DNA from 3 places in the Shewanella sp. A22 genome. Region 3 is predicted to be linked to each of the others. Evidence: predicted binding sites of a transcription regulator. Region 3 holds the regulator's gene; each other region holds the start of a gene.
What was found. The regulator LexA, encoded in region 3, represses DNA repair genes until DNA is damaged. The targets are predictions, from matches to a motif close to TACTGTATNNNNATACAGTA.
Positions count from the first base shown of each region.

Region 1: a site for LexA is predicted at 8,615-8,634, ahead of mutS (DNA mismatch repair protein MutS). Genes of this name have one in related genera too.
Region 2: a site for LexA is predicted at 3,359-3,378, ahead of recN (DNA repair protein RecN). Genes of this name have one in related genera too.

Region 1 is NZ_JBSQBN010000055.1:18,710-28,958, forward strand. Features, by position in the region: gene ispD (2-C-methyl-D-erythritol 4-phosphate cytidylyltransferase) at 1-730, shown strand, start outside; gene ispF (2-C-methyl-D-erythritol 2,4-cyclodiphosphate synthase) at 753-1,232, shown strand; gene truD (tRNA pseudouridine(13) synthase TruD) at 1,259-2,332, shown strand; gene surE (5'/3'-nucleotidase SurE) at 2,336-3,085, shown strand; gene ACWXWT_RS11415 (protein-L-isoaspartate(D-aspartate) O-methyltransferase) at 3,082-3,717, shown strand; gene ACWXWT_RS11420 (peptidoglycan DD-metalloendopeptidase family protein) at 3,804-4,724, shown strand; gene rpoS (RNA polymerase sigma factor RpoS) at 4,805-5,776, shown strand; gene mutS (DNA mismatch repair protein MutS) at 5,863-8,442, opposite strand; gene recA (recombinase RecA) at 8,728-9,789, shown strand.
Region 2 is NZ_JBSQBN010000055.1:1,916-12,164, forward strand. Features, by position in the region: gene ACWXWT_RS11335 (peptidase U32 family protein) at 1-889, opposite strand, end outside; gene recN (DNA repair protein RecN) at 1,671-3,329, opposite strand; gene ACWXWT_RS11345 (AEC family transporter) at 3,457-4,425, opposite strand; gene ACWXWT_RS11350 (DUF3319 domain-containing protein) at 4,514-4,714, opposite strand; gene ACWXWT_RS11355 (YjaG family protein) at 4,792-5,388, opposite strand; gene barA (two-component sensor histidine kinase BarA) at 5,378-8,215, opposite strand; gene rlmD (23S rRNA (uracil(1939)-C(5))-methyltransferase RlmD) at 8,336-9,703, shown strand; gene relA (GTP diphosphokinase) at 9,880-10,249, shown strand, end outside.
Region 3 is NZ_JBSQBN010000025.1:26,542-36,790, forward strand. Features, by position in the region: gene ctaD (cytochrome c oxidase subunit I) at 1-186, opposite strand, end outside; gene coxB (cytochrome c oxidase subunit II) at 196-1,782, opposite strand; gene ACWXWT_RS06780 (cell division inhibitor SulA) at 2,178-2,684, opposite strand; gene lexA (transcriptional repressor LexA) at 2,681-3,295, opposite strand; gene plsB (glycerol-3-phosphate 1-O-acyltransferase PlsB) at 3,559-5,982, shown strand; gene mtr (tryptophan permease) at 5,982-7,238, shown strand; gene ACWXWT_RS06800 (VOC family protein) at 7,385-8,164, shown strand; gene ACWXWT_RS06805 (efflux RND transporter permease subunit) at 8,412-10,249, opposite strand, start outside.

The DNA.
Region 1 (10,249 bases), on a different contig from region 3:
AGATCCTCGTTCTATTATTGCGATTGTACCTGCAGCAGGTGTTGGCAGTCGTATGGGGGCTGATAGGCCTAAGCAATATTTAATGCTGGGGCAACAAAGTATTCTCGCCCACACATTGGATACATTATTATCGCATTCTGAAATAGACCAAGTCGTTGTCGCTCTTCATCCAGAAGATGAACACTTCAGTCAGTTACCACAATCTTCACATCCTAAGTTAACCCAAGTTATTGGTGGCGGTGAACGCGCTGATTCAGTTTTAGCTGCATTAAACCATGCCCAAAGCTTATATCCTGATGCGTGGGCCTTGGTTCATGATGCGGCGAGACCTTGTGTAACCCATAAAGATATTACTCTATTGATTGAGTCGGTTAATATTTACCCTCAAGGTGCCATTCTTGCCGCTCCCGTTCGTGACACGATGAAACGTAGTGATGCCAAAGGGAATATTGTTAGTACAGTTGATCGAGCATTGTTATGGCATGCGTTAACACCACAATTTTTCCCTGTGGCAAATTTACGTAAGCACTTATCTGCCGCACTCGCAGCTCAAGCATCGATTACTGATGAAGCAAGCGCAATGGAGTGGGCAGGGGTTATGCCTGGGTTGGTTAGCGGCCGAATAGACAACATCAAAGTGACCCATCCTGATGATTTACAATTAGCCGCGCTATTTATGTCGCAGCAATACATTGAAGAAAATACAGCGATTGTCAATGTCACCTCATAGTAAGTTAACGTAAGGTTTTTTTATGAATATTCGTATCGGTCATGGTTTTGATGTACATAAGTTTGGTGGTGATGAACCGCTGGTTTTAGGCGGTGTCATCATACCTTATGAGAGCGGATTAATTGCCCATTCGGATGGCGATGTTGTATTGCATGCTATCAGTGATGCAATATTAGGTGCTATGGCATTAGGTGATATTGGTAAGCACTTCCCCGATACCGATGCTAATTTTGCTGGTGCCGATAGCAGAGTGTTATTAAAACACTGTTATCAACTAGCACAACAAAAGCAATTTATATTAGGTAATTTAGATGTCACGATTATTGCTCAAGCCCCTAAAATGGCACCTCATATTCAAGCCATACGTCAGTGCTTAAGTGCCGATTTGCAAACTGATATCGATAATATCAATGTTAAGGCTACCACGACTGAAAAACTCGGTTTTACAGGTCGTAAAGAAGGTATTGCTGTTGAAGCTGTTGTGTTGATGAAAAGCCAATAACCTACAAAATATAGAGAATTCGTTACATGAAAGCATTACATTATCTATTTGAACAGCCCGTAAGCCAAGCTGATTTACGTACCTATAATAGCGACTTTATTGTGAAAGAGATTTTGCCTTTTACGCCGACAGGCGAAGGTGAACATCATATGCTTCATGTGCGTAAAGATGGTATGAACACGGTCTATGTTGCTGAAATGTTAGCTAAGTTTGCAAAAGTACACCCTAAAGAAGTGACCTATGCTGGCCAAAAAGATAAAAATGCCATCACAGAGCAATGGTTTGGTGTGCGGATCCCCGGTAAAGAAACCCCTAAATGGGACGAATTAAATAATGAAAAACTGACCATTTTATCAAGTAGTCGTCACAGTAAAAAGTTACGGATCGGAGCTTTATTAGGCAATCGATTTATACTGACTCTACGCAATATTAGTGACGTAAAGGATGTAGAAGCTCGTTTACAAAATATTGCTGCATTGGGTGTGCCTAATTACTTTGGTGAACAACGTTTTGGACACGACGGTAAAAACTTAACGTTAGGACGTCAAATGCTTAGCGGTGGACGTAATGTAAAAGATCGCAATAAACGCAGCATGTATTTATCAGCCGTGCGTTCTAATGTATTTAATCAGGTGGTTTCATATCGTTTAGCCACTCAGCACACTCGAACCTTAGCAGGTGATTGTGTCATGTTAGCGGGTAGCAAAAGCTATTTTACGGCAAATGTTTGGGATGACGTTCTTAATACTCGTTTAGCAGAAAAAGATATTCAACTTTCTGCCCCCTTGTGGGGAAGGGGAACGCCATTGGCTCAAGATGAAGCACTCGCTGTGGAGTTGGCTCCCTTGACTGACTTGTCTACTGACTTGCAAGGACTCGAAGAAGCTGGTTTATCACAAGAGCGACGGCCGTTATTGCTTGAGCCTCAAGGACTAAAATGGCAATTTGACGCAGATACTCTCACACTTGAATTTGTTCTACCTGCAGGGAGTTATGCTACATCGGTACTTCGCGAACTGGCAAAGTACCAAGATGTCCAAGAATCACAGCGAAAAATGCTGGTTGTGGAACAACAAAAACAGACAAATGAAGAGTCTTAAGCGATGATTAATATTTTAGTCAGTAATGACGATGGCGTCGATGCACTAGGGATCATTGCATTGAGCAACGCCTTGAGTGAGTTTGCGCAAGTGCTAACTGTTGGTCCTGATCGTAATTGTTCGGGAGCAAGTAACTCATTAACCTTGACTAACCCATTAAGAATTAATAACTTAAAGAACGGTTATATTTCGGTAAGCGGTACTCCTACTGATTGTGTTCATCTTGCAATAAGAGAATTGTGTCAAACGGAGCCCGATATCGTGGTATCTGGTATTAATGCTGGTGCGAATATGGGCGATGACACCTTATATTCAGGAACTGTGGCTGCAGCAATGGAAGGGCGTTTTTTAGGTTTACCAGCTATTGCCGTGTCACTGGTAGGCAAATCATTAAATCATTATGATACAGCCGCTGTCTTTGCTGCCAAAATTGTAAAAGGATTATTGGACCACCCAATTAGTCGAGATCAAATTTTAAATGTAAATGTTCCCGACTTGCCCGTAGCGCAAATTAAAGGCATTAAAGTAACCCGTTTAGGAGCTCGGCATAAAGCCGAAGGGATGATTAAAACCCAAGATCCTGCGGGTAAAGATATTTATTGGCTCGGGCCAGTAGGCAGTGAGCAAGATGCGGGTGACGGGACTGATTTTGACGCTGTATCAGCGGGTTATGTTTCAATAACACCATTAACTGTTGACTTAACGGCATACAATCAACTTGATGAATTAGCCGATTGGATAATAAAAATATGACACGGGTTGCTTTAACATCTGCACATAACTTGGCGAAGAAATTGTCCGATGCAGGGATCCAACATGCTGAGGTGTTGCATGCGGTGGCAACAATACCTAGGGAGTTATTCCTCGATGGTGCATTAGCGCATAAGGCGTATGAAAATACGGCATTACCTATTGGCCAAGGGCAGACAATTTCACAACCTTATATTGTGGCGAGAATGACTGAACTGCTTTTACAGCATAAGCCGCATAAAGTGCTAGAAATTGGTACAGGTTCTGGTTACCAAGCTGCTATTTTGGCATCGTTAATTCCTCAGTTATGCACCATTGAGCGTATAAAAGCATTACAAATACAAGCACGTCAGAGACTTAAACGTCTAGATTTGCACAATGTGTCATTTAAATATGGTGACGGTTGGCAAGGGTGGCCAAATCGTGGGCCGTTTGATGGCATTATGGTTACAGCTGCTGCAGCAACGGTACCCCAAGCATTACTCGAACAACTGGCTGACCGCGGAGTATTAATTATCCCAGTGGGTGAAGATACTCAACAGTTACTTAAAATTACGCGTGTAGGACAGACATTTCAGTCAGAAATTGTAGAGGCGGTTAAATTTGTTCCTCTTATTAATGGGGGGCTAGCATAGTTAACACGATAACGATGAGCCTAGGTAAAGTCTGTAACAAGTTTGTTTAGCTTAGCAATCATATATTTTCCCTTTAAGGACCTTGTTTGATGAATACTGGTTGGCCAAACTTTTGCGTATTAGCCATTATGCTCTCAGGATGTAGCTTTCAAGCTGATCACCCTGCGCCAGTTGATAGTTTATCGTCGAAAAATTATGGTCCTCGTTATCATAAGGGGTCATTAAAAAGCGACAAATACAAAGTGAAAAAGGGAGACACATTGTATTCTATTGCTTGGGGCGCGGGTCGAAATTTTGTAGATATAGCTCATTTAAATCATTTATCGTCGCCTTATATTATTTATCCAGGACAGATACTTAAGTTAGCTGCAACAAAAAAGCGATCATCATCCCTCGCTCGAACGCCTAAAGAAAATGTTAATTTTGCACAAACTCAGGCCATTTCAAAACCATTTATCTCGAAACAGAACACCTCAAAGTCAAAATTAATTAAGCCAAAGTCAAGCGCTACGGCAGTTTCAACATCAACGAAAAAAATACTTGATCACAAAGTCAAGCCTGCGTATTCTGTAACAACTACCCAACATAGTGTTAACCAAAATTTAAACAGCGCCATTACAAACTTGCCACAGCAAGTTCAGCAATGGCACTGGCCAGTTAGAGGTCGGATAATTAAATATTTTTCGGCATCTGAACAAGGCAATCAAGGGATTAAGATTACTGGTAATCGCGGCGATATTATTAAAGCTGCAGCAGATGGAAGAGTCGTGTATGCAGGTAATGCGTTACGAGGTTATGGCAACTTAGTGATTATCAAACACAATGATGATTTTTTAAGTGCTTATGCTCATACCGACAAGATTATGGTTAAAGAAAAGCAATATGTTAATGCTGGACAGACAGTTGCAACAATGGGCAGTACAGGGGCTAGCCAAGTGATGCTTCATTTTGAAGTTCGTTACCATGGTAAGTCTGTCAACCCATTACGATATCTACCTAAACAGTAATAGTTTAGCAACATTAAAAGCGGAGGATAAGCAAGTGAAGTAGATTACATACCACAAAATTTAGGTTTGGGAGAGCAATTATGAGCCGCAAAAATAGTACTGCTTCAGCAGAACATCTTGTCGATCTAGCTAAACAACCACAAGAGGTAGCCGCCAAAAATGGCGATTTAGTACAGCAACTCGAAATAGAAGAAAAAGTTCAAGACGATTTACAAAAAAATCTTGATGCCACTCAGTTATATTTAGGTGAAATTGGTTTTTCTCCACTGCTTACCGCAGAAGAAGAAGTCTTTTTTTCACGTAAAGCCCTCAAAGGTTGCGAAAAATCTCGTAATCGCATGATAGAAAGCAATTTACGTCTCGTCGTTAAAATATCTAGAAGATACAATAATCGTGGTTTAGCGTTGCTCGATCTTATTGAAGAAGGCAATTTGGGTTTGATTAGGGCTGTCGAAAAATTTGATCCAGAACGCGGCTTCCGCTTTTCAACCTATGCTACTTGGTGGATTAGACAGACCATTGAACGTGCCATTATGAATCAAACACGTACGATTCGTCTTCCTATCCATGTGGTAAAAGAATTAAATGTCTATTTACGCACCGCAAGGCAATTAGCCCAAAAGCTTGATCACGAACCGACAGCTGAAGAAATAGCTGAGAAACTTGATGTATCTACTGGTGATGTTAGCCGAATGCTCAAACTTAATGAAAGAATCACATCTGTAGATTCGCCATTAGGGGGAGATAATGAAAAGGCATTACTCGATGTCATTGCCGCTGATGATTCAGTCGGCCCAGATCATCGTGTACAAAATGAAGATTTATCTAATTCAATTGTTGGTTGGTTAAATGAGTTAAACACTAAGCAACGCGAAGTATTAGCCAGAAGGTTTGGCTTGTTAGGATATGAGCCTTCAACTTTAGAAAATGTTGGCGCTGAAATTGGCTTAACTCGAGAACGTGTTCGCCAAATTCAAGTTGAAGCATTAAAGCGCTTAAAAGATTTACTCGGTTCACAGGGGTTATCGGTAGAGGCACTTTTTAGGGATTGAATTTTTTTTAACCGCCTCGACTTGCTAAATAATATAGGACACATGGAGTGTCCTTTTTTGTGCGACAAATTCATAACGTGATGTATTTATTTTAGTAAGCTTTTGAGCTCATACAATAAATCCAGTGCCTGTTTAGGTGTAAAATCATCAGGATTGATTTGCTCAAGTTTGTCCATGGCCAGAGAGGGGCTTTCTGGTATAGGGGCTAATAAATTCATGCTGATCTGCTGTGGTGATTGTTCTGCTGATCCTATATCGCGGTTTTCAAGTTGATATAATTTATGTTTGGCCGCCTTTATCACTTGATTCGGCACACCTGCCAATGCAGCCACCTGCAATCCGTAACTTTTACTCGCCGCCCCATCTTGCACTGCATGCATAAAGGCAATCGTGTCATCATGTTCAATTGCGTCTAAGTGCACATTAACCACAGATGGTAACAATTCAGGGAGCTGAGTTAGTTCAAAGTAATGGGTGGCAAATAATGTCAATGCGCTTACATTTTTTGCCAAATATTCTGCGGCAGACCATGCGAGCGCTAAACCGTCATAGGTTGATGTACCTCGGCCAATTTCATCCATTAACACCAAGCTGTTTGCCGTTGCATTATGCAGAATATTGGCGGTTTCGGTCATTTCAACCATAAAGGTTGAACGTCCTGAGGCTAAATCATCAGATGCGCCAATACGGGTGAATATACGATCGATTTCACCAATTTGGGCCGAATCCGCTGGAACAAAGCAACCTATGTGTGCCATTAGCGTAATTAATGCCACTTGACGCATATAAGTTGATTTACCCCCCATATTGGGGCCTGTGACAATTAACATTTGACGTTGTGGAGATAACACTACTGGGTTGGCAATAAATGCTGTTTGGCTGACTCGTTCGACCACAGGGTGACGTCCAGCATCAATCTGCACACCAATATCATCTGTCATTTGTGGGCACTGGTAGTTGAAGGTTTCAGCTCGTTCGGCAAAGTTACTCAGCACATCTAATTCAGCGGCCGCGGTGGCAAATTGCTGCAATTCTTGCAGTTTAGGTAATAACAAGTCAAACAGCTGTTCCCAAAGTTGCTTTTCAAGTGCGAGTGCTTTTCCCTGGCTTGAAAGGACTTTTTCTTCATATTCTTTGAGTTCTGGGGTGATATAACGCTCGGTTCCTTTTAGCGTTTGACGACGTTGATAGCTCAACGGCACTCTATCGGACTGTAAACGGCTAACTTCAATATAATAACCATGAACTCGGTTATAACCCACTTTTAAGGTGTTAATTCCTGTTTGTTGTTTTTCTCGGGCCTCAAGCTCAACTAAATAATCACTGGCGCCTTCACTTAATTTGCGCCACTCGTCTAGTTCATTATTGTAACCCGTACGGATAACCCCCCCATCGCGAATTAACATCGGAGGGTTGTCTACAATGGCTCGTTCTAATAAGTTATGTTGCTCTGGAAATTCACCTAATAGCTGAACCAATCTGCTTAACCGAGGTTGCTGACATATTGATAATGTTTGCTGGATATCAGGTAAAAGTGTTAATGCCTGTTTTAAACGTGAGAAATCACGTGGTCTGGCGCTGCGTAATGCTAAACGTGCCATAATACGTTCTATGTCACCCAAGCTTTTTAGTTGGTCATGTAGCGTTTGATATAAGTCGAGTTCAATGAGCTCGTTAACTGCCTTATGACGATATTGAATTGTTTTGCGATCCCTTAACGGTTCATGGATCCAACGCTGTAACATACGGCTTCCCATTGGGGTTGCCGTATTGTCCAACACCCACGCTAAAGTGTTTTCATGCCCACCAGATAAATTTTGGGTGAGTTCTAAATTACGACGAGTTGCGGCATCTAGAATGATCGATTCAGACTGATTGAAACGCACAATCGAATTAATATGAGGCAAAGCCATTTTTTGGGTGTCTTTAACATACTGCATTAAGCAACCGGCAGCTTGTAACGCCAAACGAGCATCATCAATACCAAAGCCATGTAGATCTTTTGTACCAAATTGATTGAGTAATAAATTCACACAAGTATCGTAGTCAAACTCCCACTCTGGACGGCGGCGGGTACCCGACATATTATTGATTAATAACATATCAGTAAAATCTTCGCTATACAGCAATTCTGCGGGGTGAGTTCGTTGTAGTTCTGCCTCTAATGCTTCGCGACTTGGTAGCTCAGCAATAACAAAACGACCAGAAGAAATATCCAATGTAGCGTAGCCAAAGCCATGTTTGCCTTGATAAAGTGCCGCCAATAAGTTGTCTTGTCTCTCTTGAAGTAAAGCTTCATCTGTTAAGGTACCTGGCGTAACAATACGTACGACTTGACGTTCTACAGGCCCTTTTGATGTTGCAGGATCACCAATTTGTTCACAAATAGCGACAGATTGGCCTATTTGCACTAATTTGGCTAAATAGCCCTCAACCGCATGATAAGGAATGCCAGCCATGGGAATGGGGTCTCCACCACTTTTCCCGCGAGCGGTTAGTGATATTCCCAACAAATCAGAAGCACGTTTAGCATCTTCGTAAAACAATTCGTAAAAATCACCCATTCGATAAAACAAGAGCATATCTGCGTGGGCAGCTTTCAAGCGTAGATACTGACGCATCATCGGGGTGTGTTTTTCTAAATCGTTGGTATCAATTACTGTCATTATGAACACTTCACTGTTATCAATTTTGGGGCGTGGATCTTTATGGCGCTAATCTTAACAAGATTTACCTCGAGCGTATAAATAGATTCATATAAAAAATTCACTTGGGGTAAAATACTGATGTAAAAAGGCAAATATTAAAGGTTTGAAAAAAAATGCGATCAGCACTTGATACTGTATGACTATACAGTATACTGATGAACATATTGAAATGTACTTAATCATTTCACCTAAATGTAAATAGCATTTTACTAAATGTATTGAATGCCTTAAGAGGGTTTTATAATGAAAGTCGATCCAAATAAAGAGAAAGCGCTAGCCGCCGTTTTAAGCCAAATTGAAAAGCAGTTTGGTAAAGGTTCAATTATGAAATTGGGTGAAGATCGCACAATGGATGTTGAAACTATCTCTACAGGTTCGCTTTCATTGGACATCGCACTCGGTGCTGGTGGTTTACCAATGGGACGTATCGTTGAAATCTACGGCCCAGAATCATCAGGTAAAACGACGTTAACTCTTGAAGTTATCGCTGCAGCACAACGTGAAGGAAAGACCTGTGCATTTATTGATGCGGAACATGCTCTCGACCCTATTTATGCGAAAAAACTCGGTGTCGATATCGACAATCTACTTTGTTCACAGCCCGATACCGGTGAGCAAGCGTTAGAGATTTGCGATGCGTTAACTCGCTCTGGTGCTGTTGATGTCATCATTGTCGATTCCGTTGCAGCGTTAACACCAAAAGCTGAAATTGAAGGCGAGATCGGTGATTCACATATGGGGCTAGCAGCTCGAATGATGAGCCAAGCGATGCGTAAATTAGCTGGTAACCTTAAGCAATCAAATACTTTACTTATCTTTATTAACCAAATCCGGATGAAAATTGGTGTTATGTTTGGTAACCCAGAAACGACAACCGGTGGTAATGCACTTAAATTTTATGCTTCAGTGCGTTTGGATATTCGTCGTACTGGTGCAATTAAAGATGGCGATGAAGTTGTTGGTAACGAAACTCGCGTAAAAGTGGTTAAAAATAAAATTGCAGCACCATTTAAGCAAGCTGAATTCCAAATTCTTTATGGTCAAGGGATTAATCGAACTGGTGAACTCGTCGATTTAGGTGTTGCTCATAAGCTTGTTGATAAAGCGGGTGCTTGGTATAGCTACAAAGGTGAGAAAATTGGTCAAGGCCGCGCCAATGCTGGTAAGTTCTTAACTGAAAATCCTGCTATTGCCAATGAAATTGATACTACTTTACGTGCTATGTTATTGGCAACTCCTGGCGCATCAGGCTCAAGCACAGATTCTGATGAGAATATTGATCTTGAAACAGGGGAAGTTTTCTAAGTCAGCTAGTTGAATTAATCGCGGCAGCGTATCTTGCGTGCCGCGAATTTTCTAACCATAACCGTGAGTATCAATGCGCTAAGGATTAGTGTTAATAAATGACTTATACGCTTGATTAACTATCAGATAATTGCTTAATGGTAGTATCGACGTTGTTTATATTTTAACATTAATTTATGCACCTTCCGTATAAGCTAATCTAATTCTAACTCTTATTGAATCTGATCAATTTTAGATGTCGTTACAGTGCCGTGTACAATTGAAATAGCTGCTGGTGTCGTAAGCCAAGCTATACTAATGGCATTTGGGCCGTAATGGCGGTTGTGAAATAGCGAACTTTCTTTGTTAATCTTTTTGATATGAAGTAGCCACGCATTCAAAAGATAATCCTAAATAATACCAATTATGATTAAAATGTGATCTAATCAAAGTATCACCTCTTATTAATCTTTATGTATGA
Region 2 (10,249 bases), on a different contig from region 3:
TGTCTTTGGTGAGGTTACCCTTTAAAAATGAGTTGGTAAAATCACGGTTAAACACTCTGTGCAAATTTGAGTCATCGGCTAATAATTTACCCGTGTCGATAAATCTATCAATTTGCTTACGCCAGCTATCAACTACGGTATGCACATATTGTGCACCTTTAATACGACCTTCAATTTTAAGTGAATCAACACCAGCGTCAACCAGTTCAGGTAAGTCAAAATAGGCCGAGTTGTCTTTTAAATTAAGTGGAAATTTGTTTCCCGCGTCGGTGATTTCATATTCATCACGACACGCTTGGCTGCAACGGCCACGATTCCCTGAATTGCCGACACTCACAGAGCTTGAATAGCATTGACCTGAGAAAGCAATACATAATGCGCCGTGTACAAAGACTTCAGTAAGCACATTGTGATCGTGGGCGAAGCTGGTAAGGCTTTTTATTTCACTTAGGTTTAGCTCGCGAGATAAGTTGACACGAGTGGCGCCAATTTTAGCTAAAAAGGCAATTTGACCTTCGTTATGGGTCGTCAGCTGAGTAGAGGCATGAATGGCTAAACTGGGGAAATACTTGCTGACTAAGTTAAACAACCCCAAGTCTTGTACAATAATGCCATCAATACCGGTATTTACCAATTGGTTGAGTAATTTAACCAGTGTTGGCAGTTCGTTTTCTAGAATAACGATATTCATGGTTAGAAATACTTCGCACTGATATTGGTGTGCAAGTGAGATAACGCCCATTAAGTCATCGAAGGACAGGTTGGCAGCTCTGTTACGTGCATTGAAGGTATCTAAGCCACAATAAACGGCATTTGCACCGGCAATAATCGCCGCTTTGATGGCATCGACATCGCCACCCGGTGCTAATAATTCGATTTTTCTTTTCATGATATCTTCACTATTTTATATCGTTAATTATTCATTTAGCTTGCGATTGTAACAGTCATCATTAACGTTCAGTTAAACAAAAAAGCCTTCATTTATGCATAATGACGCCATAAATAAAGGCTTTATACCAATCTCATTAAATATCTGGTCAGTTCAGAGTCTCTCAGGTTTTTCAATTCAAGGCACATTGATGTAGAAATGGTTGTTCCCTTGTAAATCGATGTAACACAGAAGTGGCATACCTGAGAGACTCCATTCTGGCGGGTTTCAAAGTCCTTTATGCTTCGTTAGATGCTTTCAAAATAGAATCACTATTCGCTTCAATCATCTGCCTTGCCTACAGCACTTTGAACTCCCGCTGAAAGATCACATATTTAATAGAATTGGTATTATACCAATCCGCATTAGAATTTGCTCTTTTTGCGAAAATTATCAGTGAGGTATATTTGGCCAATGAGCTTCTAATGAAAACCCTGATTGATCATTTAATTAATGGATGGTGAGGACTGTTAAAGATGTAGAAGGCTTCTAAATGACATCATTTAGAGCTCTGAATAACAAATTTTCAGTAGTTTTGTATCGCTTACTTAATTGAAGTGAGTCGGTTTTCTTGCCAACTCGCTTCAAGGTGATAAAAATGATGAGCTTTAATGGAATAGAGAAAACGATATAGTGATCAACCTAATGATACTGACTGTTGTCAGTTAGCTTTTAGTCACTAACGGCTCAAACGATTGCCAGTTTTATGCTTATTTTTTTCATCATAAATGCTGGTTAATGACTATTGCAGTAACTCTCGGGCATTGGCTAGAGTGTTCTCAGTAATCACATCCCCCCCTAATAAGCGAGCAAGTTCGTTTATCCTTTGTTGTTTGTCTAAATTTTGCATAGTGGTTTCGGTATTACCACCTTTATTGAATTTATTCACAAACATATGTTGATGACCGTTACCCGCAACTTGGGGTAAATGAGTGACACACAACACTTGAGTCGACTCACCTAAGCTTCTTAACATACGACCTACAACGGATGCTGTCGGGCCTGAAATTCCCACATCAACCTCGTCGAATATTAATGTTGGTGTTGCCACTTTTTTAGCCGTAATAACTTGAATACCCAAACCAATGCGAGATAGTTCACCACCAGAGGCTACTTTTGAAATAGGTTGTAATGGCTGTCCTGGGTTGGTTGTTACCATAAATTCTATGTTATCGCAGCCATTCGCCGAGATGTTGGACGGATCATAATTCACTTCAATAGTAAATTTACCTTTGGGCATATTGAGTTCATGAATAGATCGTGTAACCAGTTTATCTAACTCTTTGGCGTAACGACTGCGGCTTTGACTGAGTTTTTGTGCGTTAACTAAATAGTTATTTTTACTGGCTTCGAGCTGCTGTCTTATTTCATCTAATTTGGTTTCATCCCCTGAAAGTTCTGCTAATTCAGAAGCAAGTTCTTGGTGATGTAGAGCCAGTTTATCTGCACTAACATGATGTTTACGCGCGAGTTGCATTGCCGTTGATAAACGCTTTTCTAAATAGGCAAAGTGTTCTGGATCAAGTTCTAAGTTACTTAAATAACCTTCAATCTCGCTTGCGCTTTCTTGTACTTGAATTAATGCATCATTAAGCATGTTACTGATAGGGGCGAGTGATTCGTCATAGCTTTGAAGTGTGTCTGCAATAGTGGCTACTTTATTAAGTAATGACTCAATATTACCTTCTTCACTTTCGGTTAATAAGTTTAAGCCTGCTTGGCAACGTTCAATTAAATCTGTGCCATTAGCTAAGCGTTTGTGTTCTTGCTCAATCTCATCAAATTCAGCTAATCCCAAATTAAATTCATTGAGTTCTTCAACCTGGTACTGCAACAATTGTTGACGTGAAATACGTTCATGTTGAGCTTGTTCAAGTTGTTTTAACTCATTTTCAACTTGTTTCCATCGTTGATAGCTTGCGCTCACGTTATCAAGTAACAGTTTGTGGTTAGCATAGCTGTCTAGTAAGTTTAATTGATGTTCATTTTTTAACATAGCGTGATGAGCGTGTTGCCCATGAATACCAATCAGTAATTGCCCAATCGCTTTTAATTGTGTTACAGGGACGGGGTTCGCGTTGATATAAGCGCGAGAACGACCATCGTTATTGATGGTACGGCGGAGAATACATTCATCTTCAGCATCGAGATCGTTGTCTTCAAGCCAGCGTTTTGCCAGTGGTACATCGTGCAATGTAAAGCGAGCGCTAACTTCGGTTTTACTGGCTCCTGGTCTAACGGTATTTGCGTCACTGCGATTGCCTAAGCACAATCCCAGAGCGTCGATAGCAATCGATTTACCTGCACCAGTTTCACCGGTGATACTTGTCATACCGGCTTTAAAGTCGAGTTCTAAAAAACGTACGATAGCAAAATTATTGATGCTGAGTTGGCAAAGCATAATGAATTCCTGTCAATGAAACACTAAACCACTGTATTGATAAACAGTATATACTGATTTTATATACAGTAAAGTGGTTAAGGTTAAATTCGTATTGACTATTTTATCGTCGAGAGTCGTTTGATCATTAAGCAATGGATTTTAAAAGTGTTTCTATTATGGGCAAACTGACAAAAGTAATTAAGGTGCCATATAAAATACCCTGGGCGCTAACATTAGCGTTAATTTGGTAACGGTCAGCCAATAGATATACACTTGCTGCCGTAGGCAAGGCTGCCAAAATGACGCCCATGGTGAGTAATTCTGGCTCTACCTCAAACAGCCTTAGTAATCCAAAAGCGATCAAAGGCTGAATAATAAGCTTAAGTAAATTGATTAAATTCAGTTCAGTAATCAAGCTAACGCTAAACATTTTCGTTGCCGATTGGTGTCGCAAAGCTTTGGCTAGCACCATGCCAATGGCAAATAAGGCACAAGGACTAGAGGTGTTTCCCACTTGATGTAGCATTAGCGCAATGCTGGCAGGTAAGTTCACGTGACATGCTGATAAACATATACCTATGATACTGCCAACAACAATCGGGTTTTTATATAATGCGTTACCCATGATGACGATGGCATGCTCTGTCGACTGCTTAGTTCGGCTGGCCAATTCAATCGAGACTAAAGCAAAGGCAAACATAAACACCGACAGTAAACTGGCAATAGCAGCGGCGACTAATGCCATTTTGTGGCCCGGGAATAATAGACTAAGTAGAGGAATACCAATAAAGGCAGTATTGCCAAATGTTGCATTTAACGCACGCATTGCGGCTATGGCTTGCTTTTTCGGTGTGCATAATAGGGACACCGCAATCACCAAAGCATAAGTGATAATCATCGCCAAACTAAAGCCACCAATAAAGCCCCATTGAATAATATCTTCAATGCGCGTTTCAGCTAATACGATGAGGAGAATCGCGGGGAAGGCAATATAATAGACAAATTGATTGAGTATAAGATCAGTGTCTGGCGGTAATAATCTTAACTTTTGAATAATACTGCCGAGCAGCATAATAATAAATACAGCGATTAGCGGGGTAAGAATACTGGACATCCCTCGCAATTCCTTAGCAAAATGATAATAAGATCACTTTACTGCGTTTAGGGGGAAGGATGCAATTAGGCTAAAGTTAAACGAGTGATTATTTTTTCGATTTTAAATTTGAACTTGTTTGTAATACTTTGGGTGGTGGCAATATACCAAGTTCAGTAAAAAAGTGAACTTGCCGCCTTAGCTCAAATAACGAGCCTACTCGCACTTGATTACCTATGACTAATGTCCAGTTATCAGTTTTGCCGTCTGTATTACTAAAGGTGAAACCCCGATAAAAAATTCTTTTCATGGCGGTAAACTCAATAAAAAGCCTGAATAATTCAGGCTAACTTAATATTTATTGGCAATATCAGGTTTGTGTTGTATCTACAAGCTAATGCCGATATTTGACACACCTGCTTCAATGATCTCTTTACGTAACCCCTTTACTAATTCGCTGTTTACTACAGGATTAGCTTCGATAATGTCGAGTAACATACCTTGTAATTCTTTTTCTTCTTCCATTACAGGGTGCGAAAACACAAACTCATCGAGCGCTTCATCCATTAAGGATTCATCACTAATGGCTTCAATATAGTTAGCCACAGTACTTGATGATAATTTACTGATATTGGTTATGTCTTCTTCAATTTTGCCATCAATTGCAGCCATTAGAGTGGCGATAGCAACAGCCGCATCCATTGCGGGATAAGCACCATATGCTTCAAACTCATTGGGTTCTGGTGTGTTTTCATCGAGACGTTGTAAATGTACATCGACATTGAATTTCAGTTTTTTGTCGTATTGGCTTTGCCATAACAAGTCTAATGCGGTGCTTAGCACCTGTGGCTGGCCAAACTCGCATACTTCAGAAAATAATTGGTAGTTAGGCAGCATTCGTTGGCACAGTGCTAGAGCAAATAGCTGTTTCTGGGGTAACGACAATGTCTTTAGGCGTTTAAAAAAACCGGTTTTACTGGTCATGGGGAACATCCACTGATAGCTGGTTTATTACTTGATTTGCTGCTGATTCTACCTTAGTTAACTCATCAAGTAACTCTAGTATTTCAGGTTCTAAGTCATCAATGTCGATTTTATGCTTTAATGCTGACTCAATATCCTTGCATAACTTTTGTGTGGTTGGTACGCCACAATAACAGGTAGCGCCATGGAGTTTATGTACCGCTTGCAGTAATGACTCTGCATCTTTGGCCACTAACGCCTTATTAATTGATAGGGTTGTCTCGGGCAATGAGTTAACTAACATTTTTAACATGTCTAAGGCTAAATCGGTTTTTTGATTTGCTTGTGTTAAACACAAATCCCAATTTAGCACATGAGTATCAAAATGAGTAAATTGAGGTTTAGTTATCCAGCGGCTAATGACACCTTTTAACGATAGTTCATCAATAGGTTTAGCTAAAAAACCATCCATACCACTGGCGAGGATATTTTCTCGCTCTTCGGCTATAGCATGGGCTGTTACGGCAATAATTGGCGTATTACGATTGAGTGACTCTGCTCGTATTTGCTGGGTGGCGGTGATGCCATCTATGCCCGGCATTTGTATGTCCATAAAGATTAAATCGAAGGATTGCGACTTAGCTTGCTTTATCGCATCAACACCATTATTAACAGTGATAACATTTGCCACTAATTCTTTAAGTAAAGTATCGATTAACTTTAAATTGGCCATGTTGTCGTCAACAGCCAATACAGAGGCATTTAAACGTTGTGATACCTGAGGGTTAATGGGCTCTTGTAAGTTCGCCAATGCAGATGAAACCGGAGGATAGATTAAATGATGTGCTAAGGTAAAATCACTAATAGGGGTATTAAGCAGTACATCTGCATGGGTTTTGAGCACATTAATGATCATGTCTTTGTCTAAGCAGTCATGCAATAGAATCAGGCAATCAGTGTGCTGCTTTGCTTGCTGTAGTAAATGAATAAAGGTGGCATTATCTATAAAACCATGGCAACTCATTATAATGTAATCAAACTTACTATTTTTACTTTGTAATACCGATGTAAGGTTTTCTGGGTTGGCTACATTGGTAATAATAAGCTGCCATGAAACTAAACGGCGGTTTAATGTATCACGGGTTAATTCTCGTGGTTCATATAGCAATACTGATTTATGTTGTAATACATTGACAGGAAGCACCTCACCAATTTCAAATTGACTGATGCCAAGCGGTAGAATAAACCAAAAATTTGAACCTTTATTGGGGGCAGAGGTAAAGCCTATTTGGCCACCCATTTGGTTAATTAAACGTTTGGTGATGACTAAGCCTAATCCCGTGCCACCAAAACGACGAGAAATCGATGAGTCAGCTTGGCCAAATGCTTGGAATAAATACTCTTGTTGGCTTTCATCAATACCAATGCCTGTATCAATAACTTCGCATCGTAAAGTGATATTATCTTCGTCTTGACCGACTAAGTGTATTTTGAGTATGACACTGCCTTTATCGGTAAATTTAATCGCATTTCCAACCAAGTTAGTAATGATTTGGCTGACTCGCATTGCGTCACCACTAACACTTTCTGGTACATTTTCATCAATATCGATAACCAGCTCTAATCCTTTTTCTTGAGCGCTACCCGCGATAATGGTGAGCGTTTCAGCGAGAGTTTCTCGCAGAGCAAATGGCATTTTTTCTAAAACCATTTTACCTGCTTCTAGTTTTGAAAAGTCGAGGATGTCGTTAATAATACCCAATAAGTTACTGGCGCTGCGCTCAATGGTTTTAATGTAATCGAGCTGGCTGGTGTGTAAAGGTGTTTTGATTAATTGCCTCGCAAATCCGATGACTCCATTGAGTGGAGTGCGCAGTTCATGTGACATGTTTGCTAAGAATTCTGATTTAATCCGGCTCGCCTCAAGGGCCCTTTTTTTGGCAATATCGAGTTCAACGTTTTGAATTTCAATCTGCTCAAGTGTTTCACGTAAATCAGAGGTCGCTTGATCAATATTTTGCTGCATTTCATCGTGATATTCTGACAATGAACCTGCCATTGCATTGATGCCTCGTTTAAGCAGATCGAGCTCGCCAATTAAATTGCCTTCTAAGCGAGTATCGAGTTTACCCTCACGGATTTTGGCGACAACTCGAACCATTTCGGTAATGGGGTAGTTAACGTGCTTGACTAAGCGGAAGGTGAAAAATAAGTTAAACTGTACTCCTATCAACACAATAATAAATGCAGCTATTGCCGCTCGATGTTGTTCGAGTAGGGCGTTTTCTTTATTAAGCAATACCGATATATAACCGAGTATTCGCTCTTGTTGATTATTGTAAATAGGTTCAATGGCACCATTGCTCGAGTAATGATTGTCGATGTTGTTATTTGACCTATTTATGCTGACACCATATTTGGGTTCTAAACCCGTATGGGATATTATTGGAACACGAATGACTAATGTGTCTGCAACGGTTTCATGCTCTGTTCCGAGTAAATTGTCCAAATCTTGTTTATAGCGCATTGTTTCAAAATCTTTATGGTAATGCGAGGTGACAAAGAGTTGGTTCTCGGCATCAAAAACAGCAATCGATAGGATCAGAGATGCATTATTTATTTGTGATGCAGCCAGTAACCGTTTAGTTGACTCTCGATCTTGGTTAATAATGCCAAATTCACTGGCAATTGCTAACGGTTCAACAATATTGCTGCCTTTTTCTATTAAGGTTTGTTCCAATTCATAAAAGCGGTTTATCGTGAAATAACTTCCAAGTAGAATACCCACTACGATAGTGGGCGCTAACGCAAGTACCAGAACCCAAGAGCGTAGGCTGTATTTGGTCATATTGTTGGCACTTTTCATGACAGTTAGGTGTGTCCCTATTATTAAATCGCTGTTATTCCGTCTAGACTGCCAGATATGCCGCACTCTTGACTAGTTTTTTATTCAAAACCTGAGGCCGAAATGGCACAATTTTTTCAAGCAAAACCGAACAAATCTAAGCAATTATCCGCAAAGTTAAGCCTCAGTGTTACTCAACTTGACCACTTGGGAGCAGGTATAGCGCAGCACCAAGGAAAGGTGGTGTTTATACCTGGTGTGCTGCCAGGGGAAACTGCCACGGTACAATTTGTGGAACAAAAGAAAAGCTATGCAAAAGCTAAGTTAATCACTATTGATGTGGCATCCACTAATCGAGTCCAACCTCATTGTCCACATTATCACCAATGTGGTGGTTGTGATTTACAACATATGGACACGATTGCCCAGCGTAACCATAAACAAGTCGCCTTGGTTGATCTTATCAGTAAGTTATCGAATGCTAAATCAATTGAAACCGATATTATCGCTGCACCTTTAGTGGGTGAGGCTTGGCATTATCGTAGACGGGCGAGATTGGCAACCGTATTTGATAAAAAGAGTCAACGTTTACAACTCGGTTTTAGAGCTGGTAATAGTAATAAAATTGTTTCTATTCAACAATGCCCTGTTTTAGCCGAGCCTTTATCGGCATTAATTACACCGCTCGCGGTTAATTTGAATCAATTGAAAGCCAAATCTTGCTTGGGACATGTGGAGTTAACCCAAGCTGATAACGGTAATTTTGTGGTATTAAGGGTGACAAAAGTATTACCCGCATCAGATATTCGTTGGTTAACGGGTTTTGCTGAAAAACATCAACTGAACTTATTATTACAAGATGATGCAGGACAATTAACTCAATTGTATCCGTTATTGCATGCGGAAAATATTTTGGCAAGGTTACCGTATTATCATCTTGCCCAAGAGTCTGTTTCTTGCTCTTTTACGCCAGGTAATTTTGTTCAAGTAAATGGTGCCATTAACCAAGCTATGGTGGATCAAGCGGTAGAATGGCTAGAACCCCAGGCAGGAGAACGTATTTTAGATTTGTTTTGTGGTGTCGGGAACTTCAGTTTACCGTTAGCATTAAAAGCTGCGGATGTAATTGGGGTTGAGGGTGTGCCTGAAATGGTACAACAAGCCAAGCAAAATGCTGTCGACAACCAACTTGGCAATGTAACCTTTTACCATGCCGATTTAAGTGCCGACTTATCAACTCAGACCTGGTTAGGTAAAATTGATAAATTGTTGCTCGATCCTGCTCGGGCGGGAGCATTTGAAAGTCTGCAATGGTTACAGAAAATGCAACCTAAAAAAGTTGTCTATGTTTCATGTAATCCGGCAAGTTTAGCCAGAGACAGTAGTGTATTATTAGCAAATGGTTATCGAATTGCTAAAGTTGGATTGGTTGATATGTTCCCACAGACCCACCATATTGAAGCTATGGTGTTATTTGAATTAGCTAAATAAACAATCAATTTTTACTGGTTACGCTAGAAATTTGTTCAACTAAACGCGATTGAATTGACAAAAAAATGTTGCGCTTCAAGATAGGCTGTTTAGTTGTTGTTAATACCATATCTACACAGTATGCCAAGTGTAAATATGGATAGATCTCAGTCGGTCATGCGGCTAAGGAAGGGTTCATGGTATCTGTTCGCGAAGCACATTTTAATACGCAAGCATTTCAATTAGATGAGTGGGTCGCTCGTTATATTGATAACAAAGATGACGCACAAACCTTATTAGTATTGATCCAGCAAGTAGAAGCCTTACCGGTTAAAAACAAACTGGCTCATACCGAGCTGCTCGCTCGTGCACGTGAAATGATCGAAATCTTAGCGCCGTTAAATATGGACATCGAAACACTGCAAGCAGCAGTTTTGTTTTTGCTATTAGAAGCCGGGGTGATCAACGACGAGCAAATCCTAGAACGATATGGTGAAAACCTTGCAAAATTAGTGGCCAGCGTTGTGACCATGAATGCGATTGGTGCATTAAAAGTCAGTCAAAACT
Region 3 (10,249 bases):
TAACTCAGCTCGAATGACCATCGCCATTGCGCCGCCAGTAAGAAACATAATGAAACTAAACCATAAATACAGCGATCCGATATCTTTATGGTTAGTGGTGAGTAGCCAGCGCATTAGCCCCTTTGGAGCGCCGTGATGATGATCATCATGGGCGGTAGTAATTGTATCGTGCGTTGTAGTGCTCATTGTTTTCCCCTACTGTCCATGGCTCGCGACATCGGCTGGTTGCACCGCTTCGCCAGAATTATTTCCCCACGCATTGCGCTCATAAGTAATCACCGCCGCCATCTTTCGAGGGCTTAGTTGACTACTAAATGCCTGCATTGCGGTACCTGGTTTTCCGTGCATAACGATATCGATATGTTCGCTAACAGGTCCGCTAACAATAGGGCTGCCAATAAGTGAAGGGAAAGCACCTGGCAAACCTGCGCCAGTGGCTTGGTGACATGCGCCACAAGTCGTGGCATAAACTTGCTCACCTTCAGCCATTAACTGCTCCAAAGTTAACGTGGGCAGATCTTCAGGGGCCACCACTTCTGCAACCGCTTCAACGGCTTGAGTGGCTTTTTCGGTGACGGTATCGGTAATATCAGTTGCCGTTGTTGCAATAGTGTTTGCTGCATCGGTGACGGCTTTATTTGCTTCGGTGCTTGCCTCGTTACTGCCTAAAAAGTTTCCTATATCAGCCGCTTGTACAACATCACCACTATTATTGCCCCACGCATTACGCTCAAAGGTAATTACAGCGGCAATTTCTTGGGCGGTAAGTTGCTTAGCAAAAGCCTGCATTGCAGTACCAGATTTACCGTTTAAGACGATATCGATGTGGCCTTCAACAGGACCTTTGATAATAGGGCTGCCAATCAATGAGGGGAACACACCAGGTAGTCCTGCACCATTAGGTTGGTGACAAGCGGCGCACCTAGCAATATAGATTTGTTCACCTTGTGTGTTTAGCTCTTCAATAGACAAGGTTTGGGACATTGATGCCGCCGCCTCTGAAGCTGCATTGCTTGCTAGTTGTTTTTGCTCAACCAACCAATTTTCAAAATCGCCCTCCGACAAAGCTTGTACCACAATCGGCATGAAACCATGGTCTTTACCGCATAATTCTGCACATTGACCTCGGTAAATACCGGGTTTATCGATACGGGTCCACGATTCGTTAATAAATCCAGGATTAGCATCTTTTTTAACGGCAAAAGCGGGTACCCACCAAGAGTGGATAACATCATCGGATGTCATCAAAAAACGGACTTTTTGGTTAATGGGTAGAACTAATGGCTTATCGACCTCAAGGAGATAATGCTCACCTTTGGCTTCACTGCCTTCAATTTGCTCTCTTGGAGTAGATAATGAGCTGTAAAACTCAATGTCTTTGTCAAAATAGCTGTAATGCCATTTCCACTGTGACCCAGTAATTTTAATGGTGAGGTCCGCATCGCTGGGGTCTTCCATGGCAATTAAGGTTTTGGTGGCTGGAATAGCCATTGCTATTAAGATGATAAAAGGAATGATGGTCCAAGCAATTTCCACTTTAGTACTTTCATGGAAATTGGCCGCGACTGCGCCTTTTGATTTGCGGTGGTAAATCATTGAATAAATCATGATCCCAAACACCACTAACCCAATAGCACAACAGATATAAAGAATCGTCATGTGGAGGTGATAAACCTGCCCACTGATATCTGTCACGCCTTGAGTCATGTTGAGGGGCATTTCTGTTGCCCCAAGCGGAAGTGCTATAAACACAACCAATAAACAATACAACCATTGCTTCACAAGACTACTCCTCTGCTAATTGCAAATAGCAACTACAAAGAAGAGTCACACAGTAATTCTCTGCTCTATGCAAACTCTTCGGTTCCCGAAAAAAGTTTGATGACTTCAAAGTACCTTGGTGGTTGTAAACAGACTGTCTACGGTTTTATTGTTCGCTGTACTCCACACTTGTACCTACAACTGAACTAATCAATTTCTATTTGGCTCATTTGTATGACAGTCATCTTAATTTCTGTCATACACGTCCAATTAAAGACAAAAATGTTTCATCCTTGTTAACCACATTACTTGTAGATTAAATATTGATCAAGATCACTTTGTTGGCTAATTGGCTGAAAAAAGATGAAAAAAAAGCCCTGAATTCAATGCAGGGCTTGGTAATTAAGGGTTCGTGCTTAGTGAACTGAGCTAAAATTACTTATTCTATTTGTTACTGCATGGTTAACAATTTGATGTTTTTGAGGTAAGTGAGTATTTACATCTTCAATTACGACACCTAAAGCACGTGCGCTTTTGGCTACTATTTCTAAACGGCGGCTATCGCGAGCATCAAGTGAGCTTGTCCAAGTGACTACAGCACTAGAGGTACCACTTATGAGTGCTTTTTCCATGGCCCATAATGTTTCGACTTCATCTTTGGTGTGCACCAGTAAAATGCGATCCATTCTCACTCCTGCACTTGCTAGCATATGTTTATAGCCAATATGAGGCGGGCTAATTAATACTATCCATCGTCCTTGCTGGCTTAATATTGCTAGCTGGCTACACAATTGACTGAGTTCTTTTTCACCTTGAGTGACCGTTTGTAATGTTTGAATGGTTTGGCTGCCATGCAATTCTGTTTGTGTTAAATCTACCCATAAGCCTGGGTGGCGCGGCGCGGTGCCTATTAGTTTGTTCATAACCAATCTCCATTACGGATAACGCCAACTGCAAGCCCTTCAATTGTTAGGCTTTGGCAACTTAAATCAACTTTTATTGGGTTGTAATCCTCATTTTCGGCATGCAGAAAAATCATATTACCTTTTTGTTCAAATCGTTTAACAGTGACGTCATCATCAACCCGTGCCACGACAACCTGACCATTACGTGCCTGCTGCATTTTATGCACAGCGAGTAAGTCGCCTTCTAAAATACCGATATTTTTCATGCTGTCGCCACGAACCCGTAACAGAAAATCTGCGGCAGGTTTAAACATACTTGGGTCGACTTGGTAGTATTGTTCAACGTGCTCCTGAGCTAAAATAGGCTCTCCAGCAGCGACTTGACCAATAAGTGGCAAACCGGTTTCAATCTGTTCTTCATGAGGTAGGCGAATCCCCCTTGATGTACCAGGCATGATCTCGATAAAGCCTTTTTTGGCCAATGCTTTTAAATGCTCTTCGGCGGCATTAGCACTTTTAAAGCCAAGACGATTTGCAATTTCAGCTCGAGTGGGTGGCATACCTGTTTCGGCGATATTGTTTTTAATTAAGTCTAAAATTTCTGCTTGGCGCGGCGTTAACGGTCTCATGATGATTCCTGTCTTTTTATACAGTGGCTGTCATTATATACAGTGTTTTTGTTCGTGCAAGTATTAACCAGCTATTTTTTGTGCGTAGCTTGTTTGGGTTTGTGTAAACTATTGTTATATATCTATATTTGTTATTTATTCTTTATGTTATTTCTTCTGGAAAAATCCAGAAAGTAAAGATAAATAAGCCAGATAGTGTAAGCGGGGTGGTTTCTGGTATCCTATGCGACAATATTACAGTGGCTTATGTTGCGAAAATAACCATGTCAAAACCAAATTCAATATTTTTACGAGCATTAAAATGGATTCAAAAATGGATGGTGCAGACCATTGTGGTTCCCCACGATCCTTTTGATGACCTCAATATAGATCCAGCCAAACCTTTGGTTTATTTAATGAAAACGGAATCTATCAGTGATATCGCTGCTTTAAGCGAAATTACAGAGGGTTTTGGTATGCCCAGTCCTTATGAACCATTACAGCTTGATGGTTTAAGGGTGCCTAGAGTTGTGTGCCTAGAGGGGCGCAAACCTCTCTTTGGTAAACGTGAAAGTGGCGAAAAATTTCTTAATTACTTTACTAGTTTGTTGTCTCTTCATAGTGAAAACGCCGAATTAGATATTCAGTTGGTTCCTGTTTGCCTTTATTGGGGACGCACTCCTGGTAAAGAAGACGACAGCATGAAAGCAGCTGTATTCGAAAGAGAAAATCCAACATGGTTACGTAAATGGTTAATGATTTTATTTCTGGGAAGGCATAATTTTGTACAGTTTTCTAATGCATTATCGCTTCGTTATATGGCTGATGAGCACGGAACAGACAAACGAATCGCTCATAAATTAACCCGAGTCGCTCGAGTGCATTTTCGTCGCCAACGTAAAGTAATGACGGGGCCACAATTACCTAATCGACACGTTTTATTTGCCTCTCTATTAAAATCAGAGTCAATTAAGAAAGCTATTGAAGAAGAGTCCGTAAACAAAAAAGTGTCGGTCGAAAAAGCACGTGAAACCGCCATTGAATACCTCGATGAAATTGCGGCTGATTATTCCGATAGCTTAGTGCGCATAGCAGAACGTTTTCTGACTTGGCTATGGAATAAATTATACAGTGGCATCAATATTAGAGGTGCTGAGCAGGTTAGGCAGTTACACCATGATGGTCACGAAATTGTTTATGTGCCTTGTCATCGTAGTCATATGGACTATCTGTTGTTGTCGTATATTTTGTATTATCAGGGAATGGTACCACCGCATATTGCAGCAGGTATTAACCTTAACTTTTGGCCTGCAGGCCCAATGTTCCGCCGTGGCGGGGCATTCTTTATTCGCCGCAGTTTTAATGGCAATAAACTCTATACCGCAGTTTTTCGTGAATATTTAGACCAGTTATTTGCTAAAGGCTATTCGGTTGAGTATTTCACAGAAGGTGGCCGTTCGCGTACCGGACGTTTGCTCGCGCCTAAGACGGGCATGTTGGCGATGACAATTAACTGTGTTTTACGTGGAATAGAGCGCCCAGTGACCTTAGTGCCAGTGTATTTAGGTTATGACCATGTGATGGAAGTGGCAACGTATCATAAAGAATTAAGTGGTAAGAAAAAGAAAAAAGAGTCAGTGTGGCAGGTGTTTGGGGCCATTCGTAAGTTAGGTAATTTTGGCCAAGGTTATGTGAACTTTGGCGAGCCAATTAACCTACAACATTTTTTAAATCAGCAAGCTCCAGCGTGGCGTGACGAGTTAGCTAAAGACCCAGATCAAAAACCGTCGTGGTTTACACCATCAGTTAATTTGTTGGCTAACCGTGTCATGACAAACATTAATGGTGCAGCTGCAGCAAGCTCGGTGGCATTGACCAGTTTAGTGTTATTGGCATCAGAACAAAATGCGCTAGAGAGAAGCCAATTAGAGCGTCAGCTTGATTTATATTTAGCCCTGCTTAAGACCGTGCCTTATACCGATTACACATCTGTTGCAGAGGGTGATGGCAAATCAATTGTTGATCATTGTTTGTCGTTAGATAAGTTTGTTAGCACCAAAGATCCTATTGGTGAGATCATTTCAGTTGATGAGAAAATAGCCATAACCATGAGCTATTACCGTAATAATATTATTCATTTAATGGCGCTACCATCATTAGTTGCCAGTTGTTTAGTGCATTACGACGTGTGCGACCGTGAACGAATTCATGCCATTGTATTGGATTTTTATCCATTACTAAAAGCGGAGCTATTTATGGCTATTGATGATGTGCCTAGTCATGTTGATAGCATATTAGATTTTATGGTTGAACAAGGTTTATTGACAGGTAAAGATCAATTTACAGTCACTCCTCGCCATATTACGCAAATGTTATTGCTAGCCGAAACCATCAATGAAACCTTGCAGCGCTATGCCATTATCTTCAATTTACTAGCGATAAAACCCGATATTGAACGTTCGGAGCTGGAAAGAGATAGCCATTTGTTAGCACAGCGATTAGGTGCACTGCATGGGATTACGGCACCAGAGTTTTATGACAAAAAGCTGTACAACACCTTGAGTGTAAAACTCAAAGAGTTAGGTTATTTATGCAGTGACGAGCATCGTGCTGAAGTGATCAGAATTCGAGATAATGCTAATAAATTACTGAGCTCATCAGTTAGACAAACTATTGTTGATAGTGTGGAAGCGGAGCACGGACAATAATGGCTAATCATATGAATGCGGCTAAGCATCGAACTCACGGTAAGTCTGTATTAGGTGGGGCGATGATCATTGCTGGTACCACAGTGGGTGCCGGGATGTTTTCGTTACCCGTGGTTGGGGCCGGTATGTGGTTTGGTTATTCTATTGCCATGTTGCTGGGTGTTTGGTTTTGCATGCTAATGTCGGGTTTATTGTTATTAGAAGCCAATTTGCATTTTGAACCGGGAGACAGTTTTGACACCTTAACGCGGGTGACACTTGGTCAATTCTGGCGGGTGATCAATGGCGTATCGATTGCTTTTGTGCTGTATATTTTAACCTACGCTTATATCAGTGGCGGTGGTTCAATAGTGAATCACAGTTTATCTGCTTTGGGCGTAAGCTTACCCCAGAGCATAGCCGGATTAGTGTTTGCGGTAGTTTTAGCACTCGTAGTATTGATTAGTACTAAGGCGGTCGATCGTATTACCACAATCATGCTTGGCGGCATGGTGATTACTTTCTTTTTGGCCATTGGTAACTTATTAATCGACATTGATACATTAAAGCTTGTGTCGCCTGATGGTGAATCGCGTTACCTACCTTATTTGCTTGCCGCCATCCCATTTGGACTGGCTAGTTTTGGTTACCACGGCAATGTGCCAAGTTTAGTCAAATATTATGGTAAAGATGCCAGAACAATCGTTAAAGCGATTATTACTGGAACCACTATCGCGTTGGTTATCTATGTGTGTTGGCTAGTCGCGACCATGGGTAATATTCAGCGAAGTCAGTTTGCCGACATAATTGCCCAAGGTGGCAATATAGGTGTATTAGTTGCCGCGTTATCTAGTGTGATCACCAGTCAATGGCTTGATAGTATGTTGACATTATTTGCCAACCTTGCGGTGGCCTCATCATTTTTAGGGGTGACATTAGGCTTGTTTGATTACCTTGCTGATTTATTTGGTTTTGATGACTCGCGATCAGGGCGAATTAAAACGGCCGCGGTAACGTTTGTACCGCCAACAATCCTTGGTTTGTTATTTCCAAATGGATTTATTTTAGCGATTGGTTTTGCTGCGCTAGCTGCCACTATTTGGGCTGTTATTGTGCCAGCGTTATTAGCCTACAAAGTAAGACAACAATATCCAGACTCACAGGGATTTAAAGTACCTGGTGGAACTCCGCTAATTGCTATTGTGGTGTTGTTTGGGGTTATCACTGCCACGTGTCATTTGCTGGCCATGGCCGATATATTGCCAGTGTTTAAATAAACGCAACAATTTCCAGTGAAACAACTTTTTAGCCAAAAAGCCTTCGTTTGAAGGCTTTTTGCTTTTCTGCTGATATCGACTTAACTTATGAGACAAGTTTCATGTTGGCTATATCAAGGCAACTATTTTTATGAAGGATTAGGATAATGCAGGTACAACAGTATCAACAAGGGCAGCCTTGCTGGATTGAATTAGCAACTCATGATTGGGCGGCAGGTAAAGCATTTTATCAGGCGCTATTTGGCTGGGGAGCAGATGATATGCCCATGCCTGAAGGACATTATACAATGCTGCAAATCGATGGTGATGACATTGCGGCTATCTACCCAATGCCGTCAGAAATGGAGGCATTACCTACTCATTGGACAATTTATTTTGCGGTCGATGATGTTGATGCTGCCTCTCAGGCTGTGACTCAAGCAGGTGGTGAGATTATTGCAGGGCCTCATTCTGTTGGAGATGCTGGCCGAATGGCACTATGCACAGATCCAGAAGGCTGTCGATTTGCATTATGGCAAGGCCAAGACCACATTGGCATTAAGCGAGCACAAGAACCAAACACCCTATGTTGGGTTGAGCTTGCTTGCCGTGATACCGCTGCTGCGAAACAGTTTTATAACCGAGTATTGGGTTACCAAACTAAGGTTAATGATGTGGCTGATTTTGAATACATCGAATGGTATGTGGGTGAACAAGCCATTGGCGGACTGATGGCAATGACTGCAGAGTGGGGTGATACTCCTGCCCACTGGATGAATTATTTTGCCGTTGATGACTGTGATGTTTCAGTAGCTAAAGCACTAACCTTGGGGGCTACTGTTTGTGTGCCAGCAACCGATATTCCTAGCGTGGGTTGTTTTTCAGTGCTCAATGATCCACAAGGTGGGGTGTTTTCAATTATTGCGTTATTGGATCCTACAACATAATCATGGGTAATCATGTCCCTCGGGCAATTTCAGTCAGTGATCCATACAAATATGGGCATCCTGACGATATTGCGACATGTCGTAAAAAGAAACAAGATGAAGCGGATCGGCGTAATGACTTAATTAGTAACAAGACCAAATCTAATTAATTTCCTGTCCCGAGGTCAGATTAAGTAACCCTGTCCAACCAGATGGAAAACATCCCTAAGCTATTAAATAGCTTAGGGATGTTGTTATTCGTAATGTATTAATGTTTAGGCAGTTTACGGCCATATATCAGCAAGTAAATTGCTGGAATAACAAATAGCGACAGTAGTGGCGCTGTGACCATTCCTCCGACCATAGGCGCGGCAATTTTTTGCATCACTTCATTACCCGTACCGCTGCCCCACATAATTGGCAGTAAACCAAAAAAGATGGTGGCGACTGTCATGGCTTTAGGTCTAATTCGCATCACTGCACCTTCAACTAAAGCAGCCGTTAAATCCGTTTTACTGTGGTAATTGTCGGCTTCTTTATAGGCCTTAATACTATTATTAAGGTACACCTGCATCACTACGCCAAACTCAGCGGCGACCCCAGCTAAGGCAATCATGCCGACAGATACAGCAACTGAAAAATTAAAATCGAGTCCATACAGTAGCCATGCGCTACCCACCAATGAAAAAGGTAAACTTAACATGATCACCGATGCTTGTATTACTGAGTTGAAAGTCATCATCAGCAACATAAAAATCACCGCGATCATTAATGGAATCACCATTTTCATTTTTGCGTCTACGCGTTGCATGTACTCGTATTGCCCTGCAAAGCTATAGTTGTAGCGTGGAGGAAGGGTAATTTGTTGGTTAAGTGCCTTTTCTGCAGCAACGATATATTCACCGATAGAAATATCTTTCAGATCGACAAACACCCACGAGATAAGGCGACCGTTTTCACTGGCTAGCATTGGCGCTCCATCGGTTATGTTCAGTTTGGCTAAATAACTTAACGGTAAGTACTTACCCGTTTTAGTCAGTACTGGTAAATTTCTGAGCTTCTCAATGTTGTCACGTAGCTCACGCGGGTAACGAATGTTGATGGGATAGCGTTCTTGACCTTGAATAGACTCACCTATTGTCATACCACCAATGGCAATTTTTACCACATCTTGGATGTCTTTTAAGGTCATGCCATAACGTGCGGCATTTTTAAGATCTGGCGTGATATCAATATAGCGGCCGCCGCTACTGCGTTGTGAAAATGCTGATTCAGTACCCGGTAACTGGCTTACTACAGCTTCTATTTCAGCACCTATACGTTGTAGTTCTTCAACATTCGCACCCGATATTTTTATGCCGACAGGCGTTCTCACTCCGGTAGATAGCATATCTATACGGGTTTTAATCGGCTGCACCCAAGCATTGGTCATCCCTGGAATACGCACGGTTCTTTGCAGTTCTGCAATAATACTTTCTAAGGTTACGCCGGCGCGCCATTCGCCAGGCGGTTTGAGCATGATGGTGGTTTCTAGCATCGTTAGCGGAGCGGGGTCTGTTGCTGTCATGGCTCGGCCCACTTTGCCAAACACGCGTTTAACTTCGGGGACTGTTTTTATCAGCCGGTCTGTTTGCTGCAATATCTCTGCTGCTTTGCCAGCACTGACACTGGGTAGCGTGGTGGGCATATAAAGTAGGTCACCTTCTTCTAAGGTGGGCATGAACTCCGAGCCCATTTGGCTTAATGGGTAGTAAGCACTGAATAGCACAATAATGGCTAATCCGATGGTTATTTTAGGAAAATGCAGTACCCATTTTAACAATGGTTGATATATGGCAATTAATATTCGGCTAATGGGGTTTTTACGCTCATCAGGGATTTTTCCTCGCACAAAATAACCCATTAACACCGGAATTAAAGTGATAGCTAAAATAGCAGATGCCGCCATAGCGAAGGTTTTGGTAAAGGCTAGCGGGTGGAATAAACGTCCTTCTTGCGCTTCAAGGGCAAATACTGGCGTAAAGCTTAGGGTGATAATCAATAAGCTGAAGAATAATGCTGGGCCAACTTCAATAGAGGCTTCTTTAACAAGTTGCCAATGGTCAT